DNA from 2 places in the Paenibacillus sp. FSL H7-0703 genome. Region 1 is predicted to be linked to the other one. Evidence: riboswitches for the same ligand, from Rfam matches in the RefSeq annotation. Region 1 holds a riboswitch; the other holds the start of a gene.
What was found. A riboswitch is a leader RNA that binds a small molecule or an ion and turns the genes downstream of it on or off. The one in region 1 is predicted to bind FMN.

Region 1 (11,174 bases):
CATCAGGGAAGAGAAAGGCAACCAAAGGAGAAAGCAACTTGGATATTTTCTGTAAGAGCCCACCATCTTCAGCCAGCCTCATCATGCCCATCCAAAACACCAGCACACTTATCAGTCCAAAGCACACTGTAACCCCCGTAGTTGCCCCGTCAAAAGCTGCTTTCGTCACCACCTCAATATTTCCCTGCGCGGCAGCAAATACAAATCCAATACAAATCAAAGCCACCCATATGAGATGAATCATGGCTGATTCCTCCTTTTCCCAATGATGTGACACGTCCCAGCTCTAATTTCCTGCTTGCCCTAGGCTCCAAACAAATTTTTTAGGATTTCGTTCCATCTGCTCGTCCAACCTTGTTGCTGAGTATTGTTCGCAGGATCTTGTGCAGTTGGAGCCTCTTGCTGTGGCTGTACGGTACTTTGAGCAGGCAGCTTACTACCTTTTTCATACACAGGAACAGAACCGATAAGTTTACCTTCTATAAGGAATTCGACCCGCCCTCGTAAGCCAAAAGATACGTCCGCTCTGTCTGCAGAAGCAGAATTTTTATACAACACCAGTCTTTTGTGCAACTGGGTCTTCTCACCATCATGTAAAGGATAGGCAAAGCTTGTACCTGTTAATAGTGGGTAACCATCGATAGGTTGCTGCTTGTCCGTAATCGGAATGAGCGGATAATATCGGAATCCGTAATCAAGCATACGTGCATGATCGTTCCAATCGTCCCCGTCATTCAAGGTAACGGCAGCGAGCTGGCGGCCGTCCCGTGTGGCAGAGCTGACCAGACAGCGAAACGCTTTTTTGGTAAAGCCTGTTTTCACACCGTCAGCTCCCTCATACAGCCGCAGCATTTTGTTTTTGTTGTGCCATGAGTAGTCCCAAGAATCGTTGGGATTCGGTGCTTTTTTCAGTTCTGTTTTTACGATACGGGCAAAAGTTGGATTATGCAGCGCATAAGCAGTAAGTCGGGCCATATCATTGGCTGAGGAATAGTGTCCCTCGGCATCCAGCCCGTGAGGATTAGCAAAATGTGTGTGGCTTAGCCCAAGCTGAACCGCCTTGTCATTCATCAAATGGACAAATCCCTCTTCCGTCCCCCCCACATGCTCAGCAATGGCAGAAGCGGCATCATTTCCAGAACGGAGCATTAAGCCGTACAGCATATTTTCCAGCGACATTTGTTCACCCATTTGCAGAAAAAGCGAGGACCCTTCTTTGGCATACGCGGTTGGACTCACCTTTACCCGGTCCTGCAAGCGTCCATGTTCAATGGCCACGATTGCAGTCATAATCTTGGTCAGGCTGGCAATACGTAGCTCCCGGTCACCCTCGGTAGAATAAATGATTCTTCCTGATGTGACATCAATTAAAGAAGCAGCCTGTGCATGGGTTCCTAATGCGGGCGGCGCTGCTTCTGTTTTTATCGCTCCCCGAACGGGCTGTGGACTCAGCAACGTAAGCGGCAATGACAAAATAAGTAGAACCACCAGCGGCAAAACAAATGCGCGTGCCTTGTTCAAGAAATGGCTGTGGTCCGCGTGAATGTGTTGCTTTTTTTTAAACATTTGGATTCCTCCGGTTTTGAGCAAGTCTTGTACCAGTATATGTCCAAGCTGTTCAAAGTATGTCCACCTTTATAACAGAAAATTCCTTTACGGTACAGCCATTAGCTGCTCTCTTTTTGCTTTCTTTCTGCATAAACCAAGCAACTTGCCCTCCCGAGTACATATATATTAGTTACCAAAGTTAAATATGGATTTGGGGGTTACATCATGCTGCGTCTCCAGTTTGAAATGATTTTAAGATCACGGATTGTAGAGTCCGCAGAAGCATTGCATCGAAGCGGTGTATCCTTTGCCACTTTTGCTACCGCACGTTGCAACCAGCAATTTTGGGATTTAACGGAAAAGGGTGGTTTTCAGATTAAAGCAGGTGTCACTCCGGCAGAGGGGATCAGAGACATTTTTTTAAACGGTCATCAATACGCTTTTGAATGTGCAACAGCTATGGTTATTGTGCTGTACAAAGGAGTGCTGGATTCCATTCTGGAAAGTGAGTTTAATCGGATTTTTGCAGGTATGCTGCTGTATGACTGGCATTATGACAGTGACCTCAGGCTCATACAGCAGCAAGGGAGTCATAAAGCAGCTCCTGGCGATATTCTGTATTTCAACAATCCGGATGTGTCATCTGAAACATTGGAATGGAAAGGAGAAAATGTCGTTAAGCTGAAGGAAGACTTGTTTTATGGACATGGGATTGGCATCTTGCCGGCGAAGGGTATTATCGATTCCCTGAATCAACATCGTCGGCCGGAAGCCACGGTATCTGCTTATTTGACGAATGAAGTGGTCTATCCGGACTTCATCTACTTATCGCAGTTCGCTACCGAAGGAAATCGAAAAAATGAATTGTCGCTGCCTACTTTGTATCACCAGGAATACAGTCACCGTATACATGCTGTCATTGGGGGAAGGCAGTATATTCGGGGATAGGGCCAAGTGTAAGCAAAAAAGAAGGTATTCCTTAGCCTATACTCGGCTTTGGGATACCTTCCTGAGAGAACGCTTTTCATTTCCAATGACTTTTACAAGTAAGCCGGTCCAGAATTACTCTGATCAATATTAATATCTACAGGTACCTGTGGGGGTGGAGTCTGCACGTTGCCGCCTGCATTCCGGAAGATAGACTGAACCTTATCAATCAGGTATGGGGTGGAGTCAATGAGTTTCTCAATCAGATGCGTTTGATTGTCCAATGGAACGATTTGTGCCCCCTGTTTGCCAACAACCAGAAAAGCAATGGGATGAATAGATACACCACCACCGCTACCGCCACCAAAAGGATGACCTTCCTTCCCGCTATGATTACCCGAAGCCGAGGAAGTATGAAGTGCCTCTTCGTCTACGTTAAAATCACTTCCCCCGGCAGCGAAACCAAATCCTACCTTACTGATTGGTAAAATAACGGAACCATCGGGTGTTTCCACCGCGTCTCCCACAATCGTATTCACGTCTACCATGGCTTTAATGTTTTCCATTGCGGTTTGCATGAGCCCTTGAATCGGGTGATCTGACATGATTAATTCCTCCTCTGCTTATCTCAAGCGTAGACTGCCTTTTCTTTCGCTATTGTGCGCAGGAGTTCAAGGAAATATGTATGTCATTCGATTCGGCTATGCATTAATCTGGAGGACACTGAAATCCCAAAGTTTAGAAAGATTAAGTTTCACCACACTTCATTGTTTATCTTTCATTGTTAGCTTGAAGATCTTCATTTTTTTTGAAAAAAACCCGCTTCCATGCCTCGGGTCCACCCGGAACGCGCCATATGCGGTAAGATAAGATGAACATGGAGAAAATTAAATAGCCGAGCGATACGTTTGCTTCACAGTTCAAAGTGGTGGTAAAACGCAAGCGATCCACCCAATACGGCACAACATACAGCTTAGGGGTACAATCCATGCGCACAAAGCTGGAAGCAAAACCGATCAAGGTCGTTTTTAATCCCCACAAAATACCGGTTGAGGTAGCTGTATAAGCCGCGTCAGCAAGACTAATATTAGTGGACCACTCCATTTTGGACATCGTCACATGTGCCAATGTATATCGCAACCATCGATTGAAGGATTTCGTTCCCTTGAGCAAAACCCGTATATCATATATAAATTGCTTGATTTTTTCTGTATCAATATTACCGCTATCCACGGAGGCATCCGTTTTATGTATGTTTTTGTTGCGATCAAGCCGATAGAGAAGCCCTTTTTTCAAACCTGTTATGAGAATGGCCGGAACATCGTAATTTATTTTAATCATCCCGTATAGAAATCTGATCTCTAGATGCGCCCGATCATCATTGTCATGTTTGGCAATATCCAGCTTCAATCGAATACGAGAGAGCAAAATAGCCAGCACAAGTAATATAACGACGATGATGGCGATACTGATCCATTTCCACACTGGCGAGTCCTCCCTACCTTTTTGCTATAAATATCATGGCAAAAATAGTATGACCGTTCGCCGGAAAATCATGCATCTTAAAATACCAACAGCCAGCCCCTAACTACTTGAGGACTGGCTGTCTATTTGATATTTTACATAAGTGAGCTGCAAGATCCGGATGAACTTTATTGGGATTCAAGATCCAGATCGTTGGCTGCAGGCTGGCTGCTCTCCAGACGCTCGAACAATAATTGAGTCTCTTCCTCCAAATTGTCCGAATCTTCGAACAACTCCGGTTGTGGTAGATCTGCCAAAGAGCCCAGACCGAAATAATCCAAAAATGATTTCGTCGTTCCGTACAATATTGGCCGTCCGATGGCTTCAGCTCGACCTTTCTCTTCAATGAGCTCCTTGTTGACCAGTGTATGTATGGCCCGCTCGGATTTGACACCCCGAATCTCTTCGATTTCAACTCTTGTAATGGGCTGGCGGTAGGCCACAATGGCCAGCGTCTCCAAAGCAGCTTGAGACAGTGAGGCACGTGCCGGAGAGTATGCGAGCTTTTCAAAGTAAGGTGCATGTTCGGATAAAGTTGCAAGCTGATAATGACCGGCAATACGGACAAGTTGCAGGCCTCTTCCTCCCTGCTCCATGTCCTGCTTCATATCTTCCAGGCACTGTTCAACCAGCTCTTGCTGCTGCTCTACAATGTCGGCGATCTGCTTGGTGGACAACCCTTCCTCTCCTGCGAGAAACAGCAGTCCCTCAATAATTGATTTCAGCTTCAGATAATCCATTAACCCGTAAATCCCCTCTCCACTCCATTACAATATCATCGAAAAGCTTCTCCTGATAACAGAAAATTTGTTTCATTTTCATCAGTTCAAGGATAGCCAAAAAGGTCACAACCACTTCATGTCGATACATATCCTCATGCATCAGCTTAGAGAACAGCAGCCGTCCTCCATTCCCCACCATCTCTAAAGCTCCGATAACTTGCCGAATACGGTCCTTGACTGAAATTTCGTCCCGATGAACACGAGTTACCGTCGTACGTCGTTCTGCTTTGCGCAAAGCACGCTGAAAGGCCGCGACCAAATCGCTTGCATGCAGCCCATGTACCGGATTTACGGGTTCAGTAGGCAGGAATGCGCTTAGATCTTCTGGCTCCTTGCCATAAATTAGACTCCGCTCCCACTCACGTTCACTTAGATGGCGAGCAATCCCTTTATATTTACGATACTCCACCAGCTTGCGGACCAGTTCCTCACGTGGATCATAATCCTCTTCCTCATAAAAATCCAAATCGTCATATTCCATCACAGGTGGCTTGGGAAGCAACAATTTACTCTTAATAGATAAGAGCGTCGCCGCCATCACCAGAAACTCGCTCGTAATGTCCAGTTCCAGCTCCTGCATACTGTGCAAAAAAGCCATATACTGATCAGTAATATCGCTAATCGGGATATCCTGAATGTCGATCTCGGCTTTATCAATCAGATGCAACAGTAGATCCAGCGGACCCTCGAATGTTTCCAGCTTGTAATTTACGACTGTCAATGTGCTTCCCCCTGCCTTACTCCAATCATCATTCAACAATACCTTTCCCTATAGCACTTATGCTCTACGTTATCAATCCCTCTTTCTGTAGTATATACGTCATCGCCTTGCTTAACAATCCAATCCCTTTTTCACCTTGCAGTTTATAGCGTTCTATTCAGCTATTCCTATAATTAAAATTGCTTGCCGAGATTGGCCATTTCAATCGCAGCCAATGCAGAATCCCAACCTTTATTACCAGCCTTCGTACCTGCTCGTTCAATAGCCTGTTCAATGTTTTCTGTAGTCACTACACCAAAAATAACGGGCACTCCCGTTTTCAGGCTGCTCGCTGCCACACCCTTGGCCACTTCATTGCAGACGATATCATAATGAGAAGTAGAACCACGGATGACCGTACCCAGCGTAATTACGGCATCATATTTGCCGCTTGCAGCCATTTTTTGTGCAATCAGTGAAATTTCAAATGCACCCGGAACCCAGGCTACATCAATTTCATCTTCCTGTGCACCATGTCGTTGAAGTGCGTCAATTGCGCCGCTTAACAGCTTGCTCGTAATAAACTCATTAAATCTGCCCACCACAATACCATATTTTAAACCGTTCGATACGAGATTACCTTCTATAAAACGTGCCATGTTTAATCAACCTCTCTTAGTTTAATTATTTAGGGACTTCGGACAATACTTCAGATTTACTTGGAACCGAGATGTATTTTTACAATGACAAACGACGACGGTAGTCCACCAAATGCTGAATACTGATCAGCTTCAATTGATGTCGCTTGGCGACCACTGCCAGATCAGGCAGGCGGGCCATTGAGCCATCTTCCTTTATAATTTCGCAAATGACCCCAGCAGGCTTGAAGCCACTGAGTCGGGCCAGATCAACAGCCGCTTCAGTGTGACCAGCACGCTGCAAGACACCACCATCGCGAGCAATCAGCGGGAACATGTGACCAGGCTTGCGGAAATCACTGCCTGTGACTGCTTCGTCTGCCAAGGCGCGTACAGTCAAGGAACGCTCGGCCGCTGAAATACCCGTTGTTGTCTCCATATGATCTACCGATACCGTAAAGGCAGTACCGTGGAAATCTGTATTTTGCTCTACCATAGGATGCAATTCCAAGGCCTCGGCTCTTTGTCGTGTAATTGGCACACAGACCAACCCGCGACCTTCTGTAATCATGAAATTAATGACCTCAGGCGACGCTTTTTCAGCCAAAGCGATAAAATCGCCTTCATTTTCGCGCTGTTCATCATCCACCACAATAACAACTTTACCGTTTTTTAAGTCCTCCAACGCTGCTTCGATGGAATCCAAACGAATCTCTTCGTCATGTTCCAACTCGCCATGCTCTATGACGTTTGCCATTGCACTTGTTTGGCTACCTCTATCCATAACACTTTCCTCCTTATGTCTTGTGCCACGAATGCTCCTAAACAGGCTTACCCTTCAATATCAGGCAAAGCCGTGTTTCGCCAAATAGTCCAAACTGAGAGGAGCTTCTTCTACTCTCTCCGCCTCCGCTGCACCTCTGTAATTTAAAAGCTGTTCTACATATTTGCCCAAAATATCGCATTCGATATTGACGGTATCTCCCTCACGTTTGGCTTGTAAGGCCGTTTCGGATAAGGTGTGGGGAATAATGGATACGGCAAAGGTATCTCTCGTACGCTGTGCGACTGTGAGGCTGATACCATCAATTGTGATTGACCCTTTGAGAAGAATATATTTAAATAATGTTTGATTTTTAGGCTCAATTTCGAACACAACTGCATTCTGATCTGATGTTACCCCGCGAATCGTTCCCGTCCCGTCCACATGTCCTTGCACGATATGTCCTCCGAACCTTCCGCTCGCCGCCATCGCTCGCTCCAGGTTGACTCGGCTGCCTGATCTCAACTCTTTCAGATTACTGCTGCGAAAGGTTTCCGGCATCACATCAACCTTAAAGTCTTTCGTACCGATCTGTATCGCCGTCAGGCAAACGCCATTCACTGAGACACTGTCTCCTATTTTCAAATCGCCCAACACCACGGAACCCGAAATCCCCAGCACCATCGCTTCACCGCTTTTGGAAATAGTTTGAATGCGACCCACTTCCTCGACCAATCCGGTAAACATGCCTTCACTCCTTTCCACTACATTCAGTTTATCCCTAATTCATCAGCTATAAGCGCAAAAAACCCCCAGTTCGGATTCAATCCGTCATGGGGGTGATGAGAGTCACATTTGTAGTATACAAGCGCAGTTCATATGCATCTTAAGACGACATGAAATCATAGGTTTGCCAATAGAAAGCATGACTGAGGATACAACCAAATACGCTCTGAACACCATCAAAAAGAAAGCTTAAGCAAGCTATCGCCCGATGCTGTCCTACAACGAAATAAGCCGTACGCACAATTGGGTATGCTAAAAATTGGCACATGTCACGTCATGCACATGCGCTTCGTATCCTTCTCCCATCCAGACTATACTGTCGGTCCCGGATTTGCACCAGGTCCACCTTCTGCCGATCATTCAGCATCCGGGTCACGGACTAAGCCATGCTGTTTCTCACAAAAACGGTCCACAAACATGTCATCACCGCCGGTGGGGAATTTCGCCCCGCCCCGAAGGATCTTGCTCTTATTTAATTGAATTAACATTAAACTTGTTACGTATATTAGCACCGACTTCTAAAAAAAGCAAGTTATCTAATAGAAGCTCCTGCTTTGGTTTTGACATATTGGCTGGAGAGTTCTTCAAACCAGGTTTTATCATTCATATGAAGCGCCAAGTCAATCAGATCGGCCAGTTCCTCGACTCCCAACTCTGTTGCATGATCAAAGGTAATTACGGCTGAAGCAACCGGTCCCCGTCCTTCCTCAGAACATGCTTCATAATCCAGTCGCACATCAACATGTCCGTCAATAAACTCGCATTTCAGAAAATAAATAATTTCGCACATTAAAATGGGGCGTACCTGTGTTTCTAACACGCAATCCATCACCTTGGCAGAATAATGCTGGTTCGTCAGCGTGAATTTGTGTTCTGTCGCTGCCAGCGATGCCCGTCCAAAATCATCCGTAAACTTTAGCTCCACTGGCTTGATGTTCATAACCTTAGGGATCTGCTTCTTTATAATTTCGATTATTTCAACTGTATTCAGCTTAATCATTTCCTGCACCTCATTGCATCTTAAAATTCAGAAGAAAACTTTTTAACGTGCCTCTTATAGGCCTCCACTCCTATATCGGAAATCATTACCTGTTTTTTTATGCTTCAACCCATAAACGATAAAAAAGATTCTTTGCGCAATAAACGCAAAGAATCTTGATTGAACCACTACAGTAACAGCGGCTAACAATGTTAATCGATGATTATGCAAAAAACGGAATTATAGCTCTGAAATTTCATGTTTCTTTTTCAGGATAGTCCAGCGACGCTCAATCTCCTGCTCAAAGGTAGCCAGCGTAGCCTCCTCCTTGAGAAGATGCTTCGTTTTACCCATTAATTTCAACCATTCAGCAGCTGGAATCCGTTTTCCCTTGTCTTCCGGATTGTACGTAATTGTCGTACTGCCTTGCTCTATTTCGTACAAAGGAAAGAAACAAGACTCGACTGCAGCGCCCACAATGCTGGTGCCCAGTCTGTCTTCCGATTTCCAATTCAGTGGGCAGGCGCACAGGATCTTACCATAGGCCGTACCCACGTTGTTCGCATACCATTGAGCCTTGGCTGCTTTGCGCAGCATATCCTGCGGATGACTTTCAGCTGCTGTAAAAGCATACGGAATGTTACAAGCAGCCATGATTTGCACGGTATCCTTGTGATGTCCTTGCTTTCCTTTTTGCATTTTCCCTACACCTGACGTACTAGTCATGTGACCAACCGGAGTGGAGTATGATTGCTGTGAACCTGTATTCATGTACCCTTCGTTATCATATTCCAGCATGATCAGCTTATGATTACGCAGAGCCGCACCAATCGCAGAACCCATACCTATATCCATCCCACCGTCACCACTGATCATGATAAAAGTCGGATCGTCTGACATTTCAATTTCATTACGGCGCTTCATTTCCATATAAGCTTCCAGCGCTCCTGAAAGTGTAGCGGCCCCGTTTTGAAAAAGATTGTGGATCATCGGTTGTTTATGTGATGTATATGGATACCCTGTCGTCGTCACATATACGCAGCCTGTCTGGAACAGCACGACAATATCCCCTTCAATACCTTTGAAAAACAGTTCCAGCGCAGATAATGCCCCACATCCTGGGCAAGCCCCGTGACCTGGTGTAAGACGGCGTGGTTTGGTTGTCAACGACCGCAGGGGTGGCACCTTGACTTTGAGCTTCCCGGTCGCCTCGTCCGGCGTAACTTGAATCATGCCCGTACGGTATGCATTGCCACGTGGCGGCTGCATAACTTGCAGCATCACTTTGTCCGGTGAACCCGGATTAATACCGTAATAATCAAAGGGCTTCTCCGCTCGGCCGGCCTCGGCCGCCTCAATCGCAAGCTGGAAGAACGCCTCTGCATCTTCCGCATAAAAATCCTTGCCGCCCAAGCCAAAGATACGGCTCAACACGAGTGTCCGATTCAGCGGGTCCTCCTGCAAGGCCGCCTTAATTTCATGCGTTAAATTCCCGCCGTCTGCCCCATACGAATCTGCACGTTCACCTACCAACAGCGCCTTGACATCACGTAAGGCTTCCCGCAGTTGTGCGGCTGGGAACGGTCGGATGATATTCGGACGTATCACACCAGCTTTAATCCCGCGCGCACGGAGTTGATCCGCCACATCCTTAGCCGATTCAGCCGCCGAATTCAACAGGAATACCGCGACCTCAGCATCCTCCATTTGATACAGATCTAAAATTGGGTATTCCCGACCGGATAAAGCGGCATACTCTGCTGCTACCTGCTCATATACTCCTTCTGACAGCTTTAGTGCTTCGGACAGCTGAACATGATTATTCGTCAGGTCATCGCCGTTCATATGCGCACCTACGGTAACAGGATGATCAAAATCCGTAATATTCGGATAATTTAAGTTCGGGTTAGGACCTACAAAACCGCGCACGGTCTCAGCATCGGCAAAATATTGCACTTTACGTTTTTGATGGGACGTATAAAAACCGTCATATGCGACCATTACAGGCAGCCGAACATCGCTATGCTCTGCGATTTTTAGTGCCATGATGTTCATATCATACACAGCCTGTGGTGTACTTGCCGTCAAAATGACCCAGCCTGTATTCAAACCATAGTACAGGTCCGAATGATCCCCGCGAATATCCAGGGGACCACTGACAGCTCGTGTCACCAGATTCATAACCATTGGAAAACGGGTACCTGACTGAACAGGTAACTGCTCCAGCATGTACAGGAAACCTTGCGAACTAGTGGCGTTCACAACCCTCGCTCCGGCTGCGGCAGCTCCATAACAAATCCCTGCCGATCCGTGTTCTCCGTCTGCTGCAACCAGCTTAATATTATGCTGACCTCTCGTTCTCATCTGATCCAAATACTGCGCTACCTCAGTAGAGGGAGTAATCGGGAAATATCCCATCATATGATAATTAATTTGCGCAGCCGCCGTAGCTGCCATTTCATTACCGGATTCGAACGTTGTCACTTGCGCGGCGCCTGTCTGTTTGAGTTCTTCCTCCAGTTTTGCC
Region 2 (11,174 bases), on a different contig from region 1:
TGAACGTCATACCTATGATCTGGTACTGGTGGACTTGATGATGCCGAAGGTGGACGGTATGGAGGTGATTCGACGAATTCGTACCCATAGCGCTGTCCCGATTCTGATTATGTCAGCCAAGGATAGTGACGTAGATAAAGCGCTTGGACTAGGCTTTGGGGCAGATGATTATGTTGCCAAACCTTTTTCAATGCTGGAAATGACAGCTCGTATTCAGTCCGCGATCCGCAGATCTACTACATATGCCCGTCAGCAACAACAGGAGGAACAGCCGCAAGCACAAGTTTTGACCTACGGCAGTCTGCGCATTGATTTTGATCATTTTACAGTCATACGCAATGAAAATGAAATTCAGCTAACAGCCAAAGAGTCCGATATTTTGAAGCTATTTGTAGCCAATCCGAACCGGGTATTTACAAAAGCACAATTATACGGATTTATTTGGAAAGACGATTATATGGGCGACGAGAACGTGATTAACGTCCATATTCGCCGCCTGCGTGAGAAAATCGAAGAAGATCCCTCTCATCCTGTCCACATTAAAACGCTATGGGGCATTGGCTACAAATGGGAGAATGGCTGATATGAACATCGAAAACATTTCTGAATGGATTGTCGGCCTCATCATGTCAGTCGTTATAGTATGGCTTTGGCGGGAGCGTATGGCCTATAAGCGCAAAATAAAGGATATCCGAACCCTACTAGAGCGGATTGTGACGGTGAATCATGCGGAAAAGCTGCTATATGTTACAGGTGACGTTGAACTGCAACGACTCATGACGGAAATTAACCGACTGCTGGACTTGAATCTCAGAGTGTCTGCAGATTACAACCGTAGCCAAATCGCCATGCGCAAAATGATTTCGAACATTTCCCACGATCTCAAGACCCCGCTTACGGTTGTGCTTGGATATGCCGAGATGCTGGATGGCGATCCGACTATTTTGCCAGAAGAACGTATAAAGCTGCTATCCAAAATTCATCAAAAGACAAGCGAAGCGATTGAGCTGATCGGCAGCTTTTTTAGCTTGGCGAAGCTGGAGGCTAATGATACGGATATTCCGTTGACTCGACTGGAAGTGGGAGAACTGTGCAGACGCAGCATTTTGGAATTTTATGACCTGCTGACCGCACAGGGATTTACTGTGCATATTGAGATCCCGGAGCACCCCATTCATGCCTTGGGGAACGAAGGAGCGATTGGACGGGTGCTGAACAATCTGATCTCGAATGCCATTCGCTATGGGGCAGATGGACGGACGCTGGGTCTGGCTCTATTGGAACAGCAGGATACAGTGCGTATAGAGGTATGGGATCGTGGCAAAGGCATACAGGAATCCGAGCAAGATAAAGTTTTTGAACGCATGTACACACTGGAGGACTCCCGCAATAAGGCGGTACAAGGCAGCGGACTGGGCCTTACGATTGCCAAACGCCTGGTTGAAACGATGAACGGAGAAATTCAATTGACTAGTAGACCTTATGAGCGGACAGTCTTCTCTTTTACATTGAAGAAAATCAACTATTAATCGAACTCAGCATTTTGCATAATTCGATTTGTGCTCAACTTAATAAATTTGTAAGAATCACGAAAGAAAAATGAACATTTCGCCCTTTATCCTTGAATTATCAGCAGTATACGAAGGGAGAACACCTATGACTTACGTAATACGTACACATCAGTTGACCAAGGCCCTGAAGGGCAATGAAATTGTAGCGGGAGTCAGTATGAATGTGCGCAAGGGAGAAACCTATGGCTTTCTCGGCCCTAACGGGGCAGGCAAGACGACGATGATGAAAATGATTACAAATTTACTCAAGCCAACATCGGGTGAAATTGAATTATTCGGTGAGAAATTAACGCCAAAATCGTATCATCTGCTCGGACGGATGGGTTCGATTATTGAATACCCGATTTTTTATGACAGGCTGACGGCACAGCAAAATCTCGAACTTCATTGTGAATACATGGGCTACTACAATAAGCAGGCTGTTCGGGATGCCCTGGAATTAGTGAATTTGCGAAATGCGGATGACAAGCCGGTAAAGGATTTTTCGCTGGGAATGAAGCAACGTCTTGGGATTGCCCGCGCTATTGCGACTAAGCCAGAGCTACTCATTTTGGATGAACCGATTAATGGTCTGGACCCCGTGGGAATCAAGGAAATCCGCCAATTATTCCACATGCTATGCAAGGAATATGGGATGACTCTGCTCGTGTCCAGTCATATTTTAGCGGAAATAGAGCAGATTGCGGATACGGTAGGCGTGATTAATCAAGGAAGGCTGATTGAGGAAGTGTCGATGGAACAGGTGCGGGAAACCAATACGGAATACATCGAATTTACGACCAACGATTGTAAAAAAGCGACCTACGTCCTCTCCCATCATCTGAATCTGAATAATATAAGGGTACTCAATGAACAGAGTATACGTATTTACGATTCAAATGTACCGCAGAAACAAATTACGAAGACGCTCATTTTAAATGATATAGAAGTGGATTCCATTCATCAGAAAAGCAGCACACTGGAAGACTACTTTTTGCGGCTGTTAAACGGAGGTGATCTCCATGCTTAAATTGATGCAGTTGGAGCTGAAAAAATTTCATCTGGCGGGTTATATCCGTTCAGCACTGATCGCCAATGCATGCATTCTTGGGCTGCTCTGTATTATCGCGCTGGACAGTCAAAGTGAAGGAATACCCGAATTCACACAGTACACTCAACTCTTGGATCTAATAGACAATTTTGTGAGAGCAACATTTATTGTATTTTCCTCCGTTTTGCTATGCCGCTTTATCGTCGGAGAATTTAAATCCAAATCGATTACGATCTTGTTCATGTACCCGATTCACCGTCAAAAGCTGATGATCGCCAAGCTCTTGGTTGTGCTGCTGTTTACGTTCTTGTCTATTATTATTTCGGAAATAATCATTACGGCTGCTATTCATCTGCTCAACCAGTTTGTCTTGATTGTACCGGATAACCTTACTCTTTCCATACTGGGCCAACAATCAGCACGGACGCTGATCAATGCCGTTGCTGCCAGCTTTATGGGATTGGTTCCGCTGTATATGGGGATGCGAAGATACTCTGTACCCACCACCATTGTGACCTCAATCCTGATTGTAGCATTGCTTTTCTCCAATAATAACGGCGCTACACTTAGCTCCATAGCCCCCGTGCAAATTGGCTTCTCTCTACTAGGAATGCTTGTGGCTTATGCGGCGATTCGACGTATTGAGTATAAGGATATTACCTCGTAATATGTAATTTCGTAGAGCGCTTTCAAAAAACAGATGAAAATCATTGTTAGATATACACACATTTTTCACTGGACTTCATTCTAAAACAGGTATATCCTATAGGAGAAATTAAAAACGGAATAAGGATCTTCGGGGTAGGGTGAGATTCCCAACCGGCGGTATGGCTCATGGAGCTAAGCCCGCGACTCTGTATCTGGCAACAGGATACGGACTGATTTGGTGAGATGCCAAAGCCGACGGTAAAGTCCGGATGGAAGAAGATCGAAATATCAACATGCCGCGAAGTGGATGAATACTGCGTTATTAGTTTTGCAGCAACTTCATTTAACTTGCATAAAGCGGCAAGTTTATTTGATCAACCCCCGTCTTGCATGGCCTTTCGCCATGGACGGGGGTTTTTGTGCCACCGGTCCTGTATTCGCAAGGAGCTAATTGAGTATGAGTCAATCTTCTACTGTACTAACATCCAAAGGTTTTGATCGTAGCTCCCACATGAAAAGCGGTTTTTGGCTGGTCGCAATTGGAGCAGCCTTGTGGGGCGCAGACCCGCTTTTTCGTATTATTTTGCTAAAGTCATTTACTTCAACACAAATTGTACTTATGGAGCATGTGCTGCTCTTCCTCGCTCTGACACCGATGCTGTGGAAGCATCGTGAGGAACTCAAAGCGGTACGGCTTCGTCAAGTTTTCGCTATTTTATTCGTCTCGTGGGGCGGCTCGGCTCTGGCCAGCGTGATTTTCACTATGGCACTCAGCAATGGTGATTTGAATGCTGTACTCTTACTCCAGAAGCTTCAACCCTTGGTCGCTATTGTTCTAGCCCGTATTATTTTGAAGGAAATGTTGCCGCGTCATTTTGGATTATTAATTGTCGTTGCTCTGTTCGGGACGTATCTTCTGACCTTCGGTTGGTCGCTCCCTTTCGGACATGTTCGTGATTTTGTTCAGGTTGGTAGTCTGCTTGCACTCGGTGCAGCAGTTCTGTGGGGCGGTTCGACAGTCATGGGAAGTTACTTGCTTCGTTCAATGAAATATGAAACAGTAACCTCCCTCCGCTTCATGGTGGCGCTCCCTCTGCTGATTGTCCTCACCTCTGTAGAGCATGCGCCATGGAATATGCCTGCCGGTACATGGGCGGGCGCAGCTGTGATTATCAATCTGCTATTGCAGGCATTGCTTCCGGGTCTTCTCAGCTTGCTACTGTATTACAAAGGCTTAAGTACAACCAAAGCGTCTTATGCTACGATGGCAGAACTGAGCTTTCCCATGGTTGGTGTCGTGATTAACTGGATCGCATTTCAGCAAATTGTCACTGTAGCGCAATTGACTGGTTTTATGCTCATCTGGATTTCGCTCTTTATGATTTCACGTCAGCAAAAAAATTAACAATTCAATGTCCCTTTCATGACTTACCCAAGCCAAATCGTGAAGATGCTTTTGCATCTCCGATTTGGCTTTTTATGTATTCGCATTAATATTCAACATAGTTCTTTAGACCTGTTTTTCGAAAAAAGTGTCTAAAATATGCTACTATTCCTCGTTTCCCAAGGATTACATCTATAAAATTCGTCGGTTTCTGTCGAATAAAACAATGTAGTAATCATCAGACACAGAGGAGCAAGAACTATGACTAAAACAAAACAAACAGTTCCGTGGTGGAACAGGTTTCTCAAGCAGTTTTATTTAATGAGGACAAGATTAATAATATCTTTTTTAGCTGTGTTATTGATTCCGAGCGTACTTATCGGGTACTTTTCTTATCAGGGGGCTACGACACAACTCAGTCAGCAAATGGGCGGTTCCGTATACACGAATCTGTATCTGATCCGAAGCAATGTCAATCAGTATGTAGCGCCCATTATGAAAGACCTGGACGTGCTTACCACTGAAATCAATTCTGATTCCATCGGTACCAACCAAGAGGCCCTTCAGAAAAAGTTGGATGTTATCGTCAAGGCTCATCCCGAGCTAGATGCTGCGCTTCTCGGCAATGAGAAGGGGCAATACATACGTTCGCCGAAAAAACAGGAGTCCGATTATGACCCCCGGGAGAGAAAATGGTACAAAAATGCGATGCTGGAAAAGGGTAAAGTATTCGTCGGTGTTCCAGTTGCCAGTGTCACGACAGGGAATTTAGTCGTTAATATATCGGGAACGCTGGAGGACGGTGAAGGAGCTGTTGCATTGGCTTTGAATCTGGACAAGATGGGTGAAAGTCTGCAGTCTGTTAAGATTGGTGAACGCGGAGGACTCATTATTGTTGATTCTGAACATAAAGTTGTATCTGGGACTGGAACAGCCTTTAACAAGACAGGCAAAAAACCGGCTGACGCCATAGAGGGACTTCCCGAAGTGGCGACAACCGTCGAAAATGATACTCCTTCCATGTCGCAAATTCAATTTATGAATCGAGATATGCTGGCCTTTACACTTAAGGACCCTCTCACCGGTTGGAGCATTGTCGCACTGTCGGATCTGGAGGATTACAGTGATGCAGCCCAACCGATTCTGAAGCAAAGCCTAATTGTGATTGTCATTTCCATACTTGCCGCTGCGATCATCATTGTGCTTATGGTCCGCTCGTTCTTAATTCCGCTGCGCAAGCTGCAAGCAGGAACACGCATCGTCCGTGACGGAAATCTGACCGAACGTGTTAACCTATCCAGCAAGGATGAGTTCGGCGAACTGGCACAGAATTTTGACCAGATGACTCATTCCTTGCATACGATGGTTTCCGAGGTCAATCAAACGTCCTCCCGACTTGCTTCCTCTTCTCTGATGATCAAGGAAAGCACAGAGCAAACGACGGAGTCCGTACAACACGTAGCGGAAACGGTTATGGAATCCGCAGAAAATGCAGCCACCAGCGCCGAGGCATCCGAGCAAACCGCTAATGCCGTTGAAGAAATGGCCAAGGGTGTCAGCACCATTGCCGAATCAGCAAGCTCCATCGTGGATTCAGCAGGACAAACCGAGCATGATGTAGCTCAAGGCAGTCAAATGATCAGCCATGTGCGGACACAAATGGACCGTATTCTGGAAGCTGTAAGCCAAACGGCTAGCCTGATGGATGAGCTATCCCAGCTCTCAGACGATGCGAAGCAGATGAATACAGCTATTGCCGCCATTGCCAAGCAAACCAATTTGTTGTCTCTGAACGCGTCTATTGAAGCTTCCAGAGCTGGCGAGGCCGGGCGTGGATTTGCCGTAGTCGCTATAGAGGTACGCAAGCTGTCTGAGCAATCCAAGGAAAGTGCAGATTCCATCAGTCAGATCATTACTCAGATGCTCGATTTGATTCAACGCTCCACCGCTACCATGAACGGTAATGTTCGTAACCAGGTAGGTGAAGGATTACGTATTAGCCAAGATGCAGAAGGTGCATTTACGAATATTGAACGCTCTACATCTCATATTGTGGAACAAATTCAAAGTGTGTCGGCTGCGGCTGAACAAATCTCAGCCAGTACAGAGGAAGTTTCGGCCACTGTCACCCATTTGGCAAGTCTGTCTCGCAATTCGGCGGACAGTTCGCAGACAACCTCTGCTGCCGCTCAGGAGCAAATGGCGGCCATGGAGGAAATCGCATCTTCGTCTCAGGAGTTGTCCAACATGGCCCAGGATTTGCAACAGCTGGTTAAGCGATTTAAGATTTAAGTTACACATCGTATCGTTGCAATTTCATGCAAGTAAGAATGAGCAGCAGTATATCTAATTACTAACAAAAGCCTTCGTCCGTATACTAATTACGGGCGAAGGCTTTTTCCATGTGAGTACTTGGGGTGATCTCTCTTGTTTACTTATAGGGTCATCTGACCGGTTAACTGACGGCGTCTATCTCCTTCGGGGTCGTGCTCCATTTTAATATCCTGATGGAAAATAGCTGTAGTCCGCTCTTCCCTGTCGTACATCGGCCAAGCCTCCTCGGACAGCACAGGCTTCCCATCACGTGCAAAAGCAACCCATGCCTGCTGCATAGCTTGAGCGAGCTTCTGCATCGACGGTTGAATCTCTAATCCAAGCTTACCTAGCAGCTCCAGATTATCGAAAACAAACGCAATTTCAGCACCGTGAACCGCTTGTCCAAAGGTAGGATGCCCCGGTAATGTCCATTCAAAACGATACATCCATACAGGCGCATGCGCCGACTGCGCAACAGCAAGAGCCAATGCAGGACGCCAAAAAAATAGATCTGTCAACATTTGTGCCTGTCCCTCAATCGTAACAGGGAATGGTTCTATCAGGTCGCCGATGTCTGACATGCCCGTCATCATTTCCAATGCCTGACTCGCTGTTGACTTGTTCATTAGATGGGATTCTTTTCGGATGAAATAGGCCCCCTCATGCAAGTTCGTTCCAATCAAAACGGAAACCTGCTTTGCTGAACCTTGCGCGATTGCAGACAGGGGGACATCTGGCAAAGTCACACCGTCCACAACAGGTTGATAGATCATCGCCATCCCTGGTCCGATGACTTCATGCGTCTTCGCCATGGCTAGCATCAGCGCATCTGTCGTCAGCGTAAACAACCGTTCTGGATGCTGAGTGTCCACACCCAGCTGCTGCAGATACACAGCCGTCACTTGTTCGGCCTGTGAAGTTGGCAATACCTGCGACGCACCGCTCTGCAAAATCGCACGCTGGAACAGTCCCTCAGCGGCTGGCATCGCCAATAAAGCGGCAATACTCATCGCGCCTGCCGATTCACCGAACACCGTTACTTCGTCCGGGTTACCGCCAAAGGCAGAGATGTGATCCCTAACCCATTCCAGCGCAGCAATCTGATCCAGCAGTCCCGCATTAGAGGTCAGGCCATCTCCCTTTGGGGTCAGATGCAAAAATCCTAACGGCCCCAATCGATAATTGATCGTAACAACCACAACATCGCCATTCTTCGCCATGCGTTCCCCGTCATATAAAGGTATAATCCCGGACCCCGTGACAAAGGCACCGCCATGAATCCACACCATCACCGGACGTCCCTTCTCAGGAGCCTTCGAAGCAGGTGTCCAAATGTTCAGGTATAAGCAATCCTCTGACTGCTCAGGCGGTTCCACCAGATTTCCAGTCATACTTTCAGCGGATGGCATAGGTTGCGGACAGATTGGCCCAAAACTCGTCGCAGCCCGTACACCCTCCCAAGACTCCAAAGGCTGGGGCGCGTGAAAACGTAGTTTTCCAACAGGAGGCTGTGCATATGGGATACCTTTCCATACATGATATCCATTCCCCGTTTCCCCACGTAATTGACCTAAACGAGTATGTACTGTAATACTCTCCATCATGAAGCCTCCTTTATTTCGTATCTTCAACACAACGGTATAATATCAATCTTTACATATCTCTATTATACCCTTTGCACACGGCCAAACCAAAAAATACCGGAAGCACTTTTGCGCTCCGGCATTTTTATAAACAAGATAGGGAAATAGCGATTAATCCCGAACTTCTTCTTTGGGAATCAGCTTGTAAATTTCTTCGCTTTCCATAGAGTCAATTAGTCGGTCTAGCCACTTGTAATAAGCGACGGCCTGCTTCATTTTCATACGATCTTGCTGAAGAATCGCCTTAAATTCCTCGTACTCTTCACCCTGATTCATTAATCTGTCCAGCTCATCAATGGCTTTGCGCAACACCAGTAAATTTGTTTCTACCGCTTTTCTCCATTTAATAGCGAAGAAATCAGTGAAGGTTTGATGCCAGTCATATTCGACTTCATACAAGTCTTTGCGTGAGCCCTTGCTCCATACCTTATTTACCATTTTCAGATCCAATAATGTTCGAACTCCTGTACTCATGCTCGTTTTGCTCATTTCCATTTCACGGCCCATCTCGTCCAGCGTCATCGGTTTATCCGCAAAGAAAAGCAAACCGTATAAATGCCCCGCAGACAAAGTGATCCCATACAGGTCCATGTTTTTACCTATAGCTTCTATAACACGTTTGCGAATTTTTTGCAGCGAAGCCTGCTGCTCATCACCTAACTGGTACAAGCTCATGCTTGCAACCTCCTAATTTTAGAGCATTTTGCACAACCTAGTATGAACGATTTACCCGTAAAAGATTAGCTTTGACGCAATGTATGAAATCTTTCAATAATAAATGAAATGTTTCAAAAACAAAGCTTCTGTCTATATTACAACAGCATGGATCGTTCAAAATCATAATTCGCAAAATTGCTAATGATAGTAAACTTTTAAAATTATGGATATACATAAATCTTTTTCTTATGGTTATATTTCATTGTCTATTTTAAAAAAAGCACTATCGGTTGTAAAGTTCCGAATGTTTGAGCATTCTAAAGAACGAAGGAGCATATCAGAGGAAACTTTGTACAGTTTTTTCTGTACGTACTTTATGAACAGTTTTTTTGTTTGAAATGTAAGCAATGCTTCTGTTACAATTAATTTTGTCATTAACCGTTCAGGATGTTCAGAATTATGATTTTTATACTCAATCCTTAATGCAACAAGGGGTTAATACCAAGCAAAGTATAGAAAGAAGAGGTGTATGTATGACGATTTTGGAAGTCAAAAATGTCAGCAAACTCTTTGGTCCTCACGCAGAGCAAGGTGTTCCGCTCCTGGAGCAAGGCTGGGGCAAGGAAAAGTTGGCCAAAGAAAAACAGATTACTGTTGGTGTCAATAAGGCCAACATGGAAATTAAGCAAGGTGAAATTTTCGTAATTATGGGGCTATCGGGCAGTGGCAAGTCCACTTTGGTGCGAATGCTAAATCGCTTGATTGAGCCTACCTCCGGTGAAATTCTGGTCCACGGCAAAGATCTCCGTAAGATGAACAAAGAACAACTTCGCGAAGTTCGTCGTAAAACCATCAGCATGGTTTTTCAAAAATTCGCCCTGTTCCCACATCGGACTGTATTAGAAAATGTAGAATATGGTCTTGAAATTCAAAAGGTAGAAAAAGTACAGCGTCAGGAAAAGGCGCAACAAGCGCTGGAACTGGTTGGTCTTAAAAACTGGGGCGATAAAATGCCCGATGAATTGAGTGGCGGTATGCAGCAGCGTGTCGGCCTGGCACGGGCGCTGGCTAATGACCCTGAAGTGCTCCTGATGGATGAAGCGTTCAGTGCATTGGATCCTCTCATTCGCCGTGACATGCAGGATGAGCTGTTGGAGCTTCAAGATAAAATGAAGAAAACAATTGTGTTTATCACCCATGATCTGGATGAAGCGTTGCGGATTGGTGACCGGATTGCATTGATGCGAGACGGTGCGGTCGTACAAATCGGTACACCGGAAGAAATTATGATCCAACCGGCTAACTCTTATGTAGCCCGCTTCGTCGAGGATGTGGATCTGTCCAAGGTATTGACGGCTGCTCATGTCATGCTTCGTCCAGAAACCATCACCATGGATCGTGGTCCACGTGTGGCTCTGGAATTGATGCGGGAGCGTGGGATATCCAATTTGTTCGTCATTGACCGTACTAAAAAGCTACTGGGTGTTATTAACGCCGAGGATGCTGTTCATGCACTGCGCAATAATTTGAAGATTGAAGATATTTTGATTACTGACGGACCGCAGGTTGCTGCCGAGACTGTCATTAATGATTTGTTTGAAATTACAAGCTCGTCCAAGGTGCCGCTGGCTGTAGTCGATGATAAGCAGAAGCTACTGGGCGTTATCGTCCGTGGAGCATTGCTCGGCGCACTTGGTGGAGATGTTACCACTACAAAGGAGGTGAATGCCCATGATACCGAAACTGCCAATCGCTGAGTGGATTCAATCCATTGTCGACTGGATGGGTATTCATCTGGCTGGATTGTTTAATGTTATTTCTTCTATTATAGAAGCTGTAGTAGGCTTTTTCTCAGGTCTGTTCATGCTTCCGCACCCTCTGGTGTTCATCGTGATCATCGGGATTATCGCCTTTATGATCGGGCG

Region 2: it holds a riboswitch for FMN, as region 1 does, so the genes downstream of both, MHB46_RS07855 (DMT family transporter) here and ribE (riboflavin synthase) in region 1, are expected to answer to the same signal.

The regions. Positions count from the first base shown of each region.
Region 1 covers NZ_JBBOPF010000003.1:114,498-125,671, forward strand. Annotated here, with positions in the region: gene MHB46_RS25915 (nucleoside recognition domain-containing protein) at 1-244, opposite strand, end outside; gene MHB46_RS25920 (D-alanyl-D-alanine carboxypeptidase family protein) at 304-1,566, opposite strand; gene MHB46_RS25925 (protein-glutamine gamma-glutamyltransferase) at 1,774-2,496, shown strand; gene ytfJ (GerW family sporulation protein) at 2,589-3,080, opposite strand; gene MHB46_RS25935 (DUF2953 domain-containing protein) at 3,247-3,960, opposite strand; gene scpB (SMC-Scp complex subunit ScpB) at 4,128-4,739, opposite strand; gene MHB46_RS25945 (segregation and condensation protein A) at 4,708-5,502, opposite strand; gene ribH (6,7-dimethyl-8-ribityllumazine synthase) at 5,676-6,140, opposite strand; gene ribB (3,4-dihydroxy-2-butanone-4-phosphate synthase) at 6,220-6,903, opposite strand; gene ribE (riboflavin synthase) at 6,964-7,629, opposite strand; FMN riboswitch at 7,959-8,132, opposite strand; gene MHB46_RS25965 (IDEAL domain-containing protein) at 8,201-8,668, opposite strand; gene MHB46_RS25970 (thiamine pyrophosphate-dependent enzyme) at 8,888-11,174, opposite strand, start outside.
Region 2 covers NZ_JBBOPF010000001.1:1,837,152-1,848,325, forward strand. Annotated here, with positions in the region: gene MHB46_RS07835 (response regulator transcription factor) at 1-583, shown strand, start outside; gene MHB46_RS07840 (sensor histidine kinase) at 585-1,529, shown strand; gene MHB46_RS07845 (ABC transporter ATP-binding protein) at 1,657-2,580, shown strand; gene MHB46_RS07850 (hypothetical protein) at 2,573-3,268, shown strand; FMN riboswitch at 3,390-3,534, shown strand; gene MHB46_RS07855 (DMT family transporter) at 3,707-4,654, shown strand; gene MHB46_RS07860 (methyl-accepting chemotaxis protein) at 4,895-6,925, shown strand; gene MHB46_RS07865 (carboxylesterase/lipase family protein) at 7,069-8,550, opposite strand; gene MHB46_RS07870 (GbsR/MarR family transcriptional regulator) at 8,704-9,267, opposite strand; gene MHB46_RS07875 (quaternary amine ABC transporter ATP-binding protein) at 9,783-11,006, shown strand; gene MHB46_RS07880 (glycine betaine ABC transporter substrate-binding protein) at 10,981-11,174, shown strand, end outside.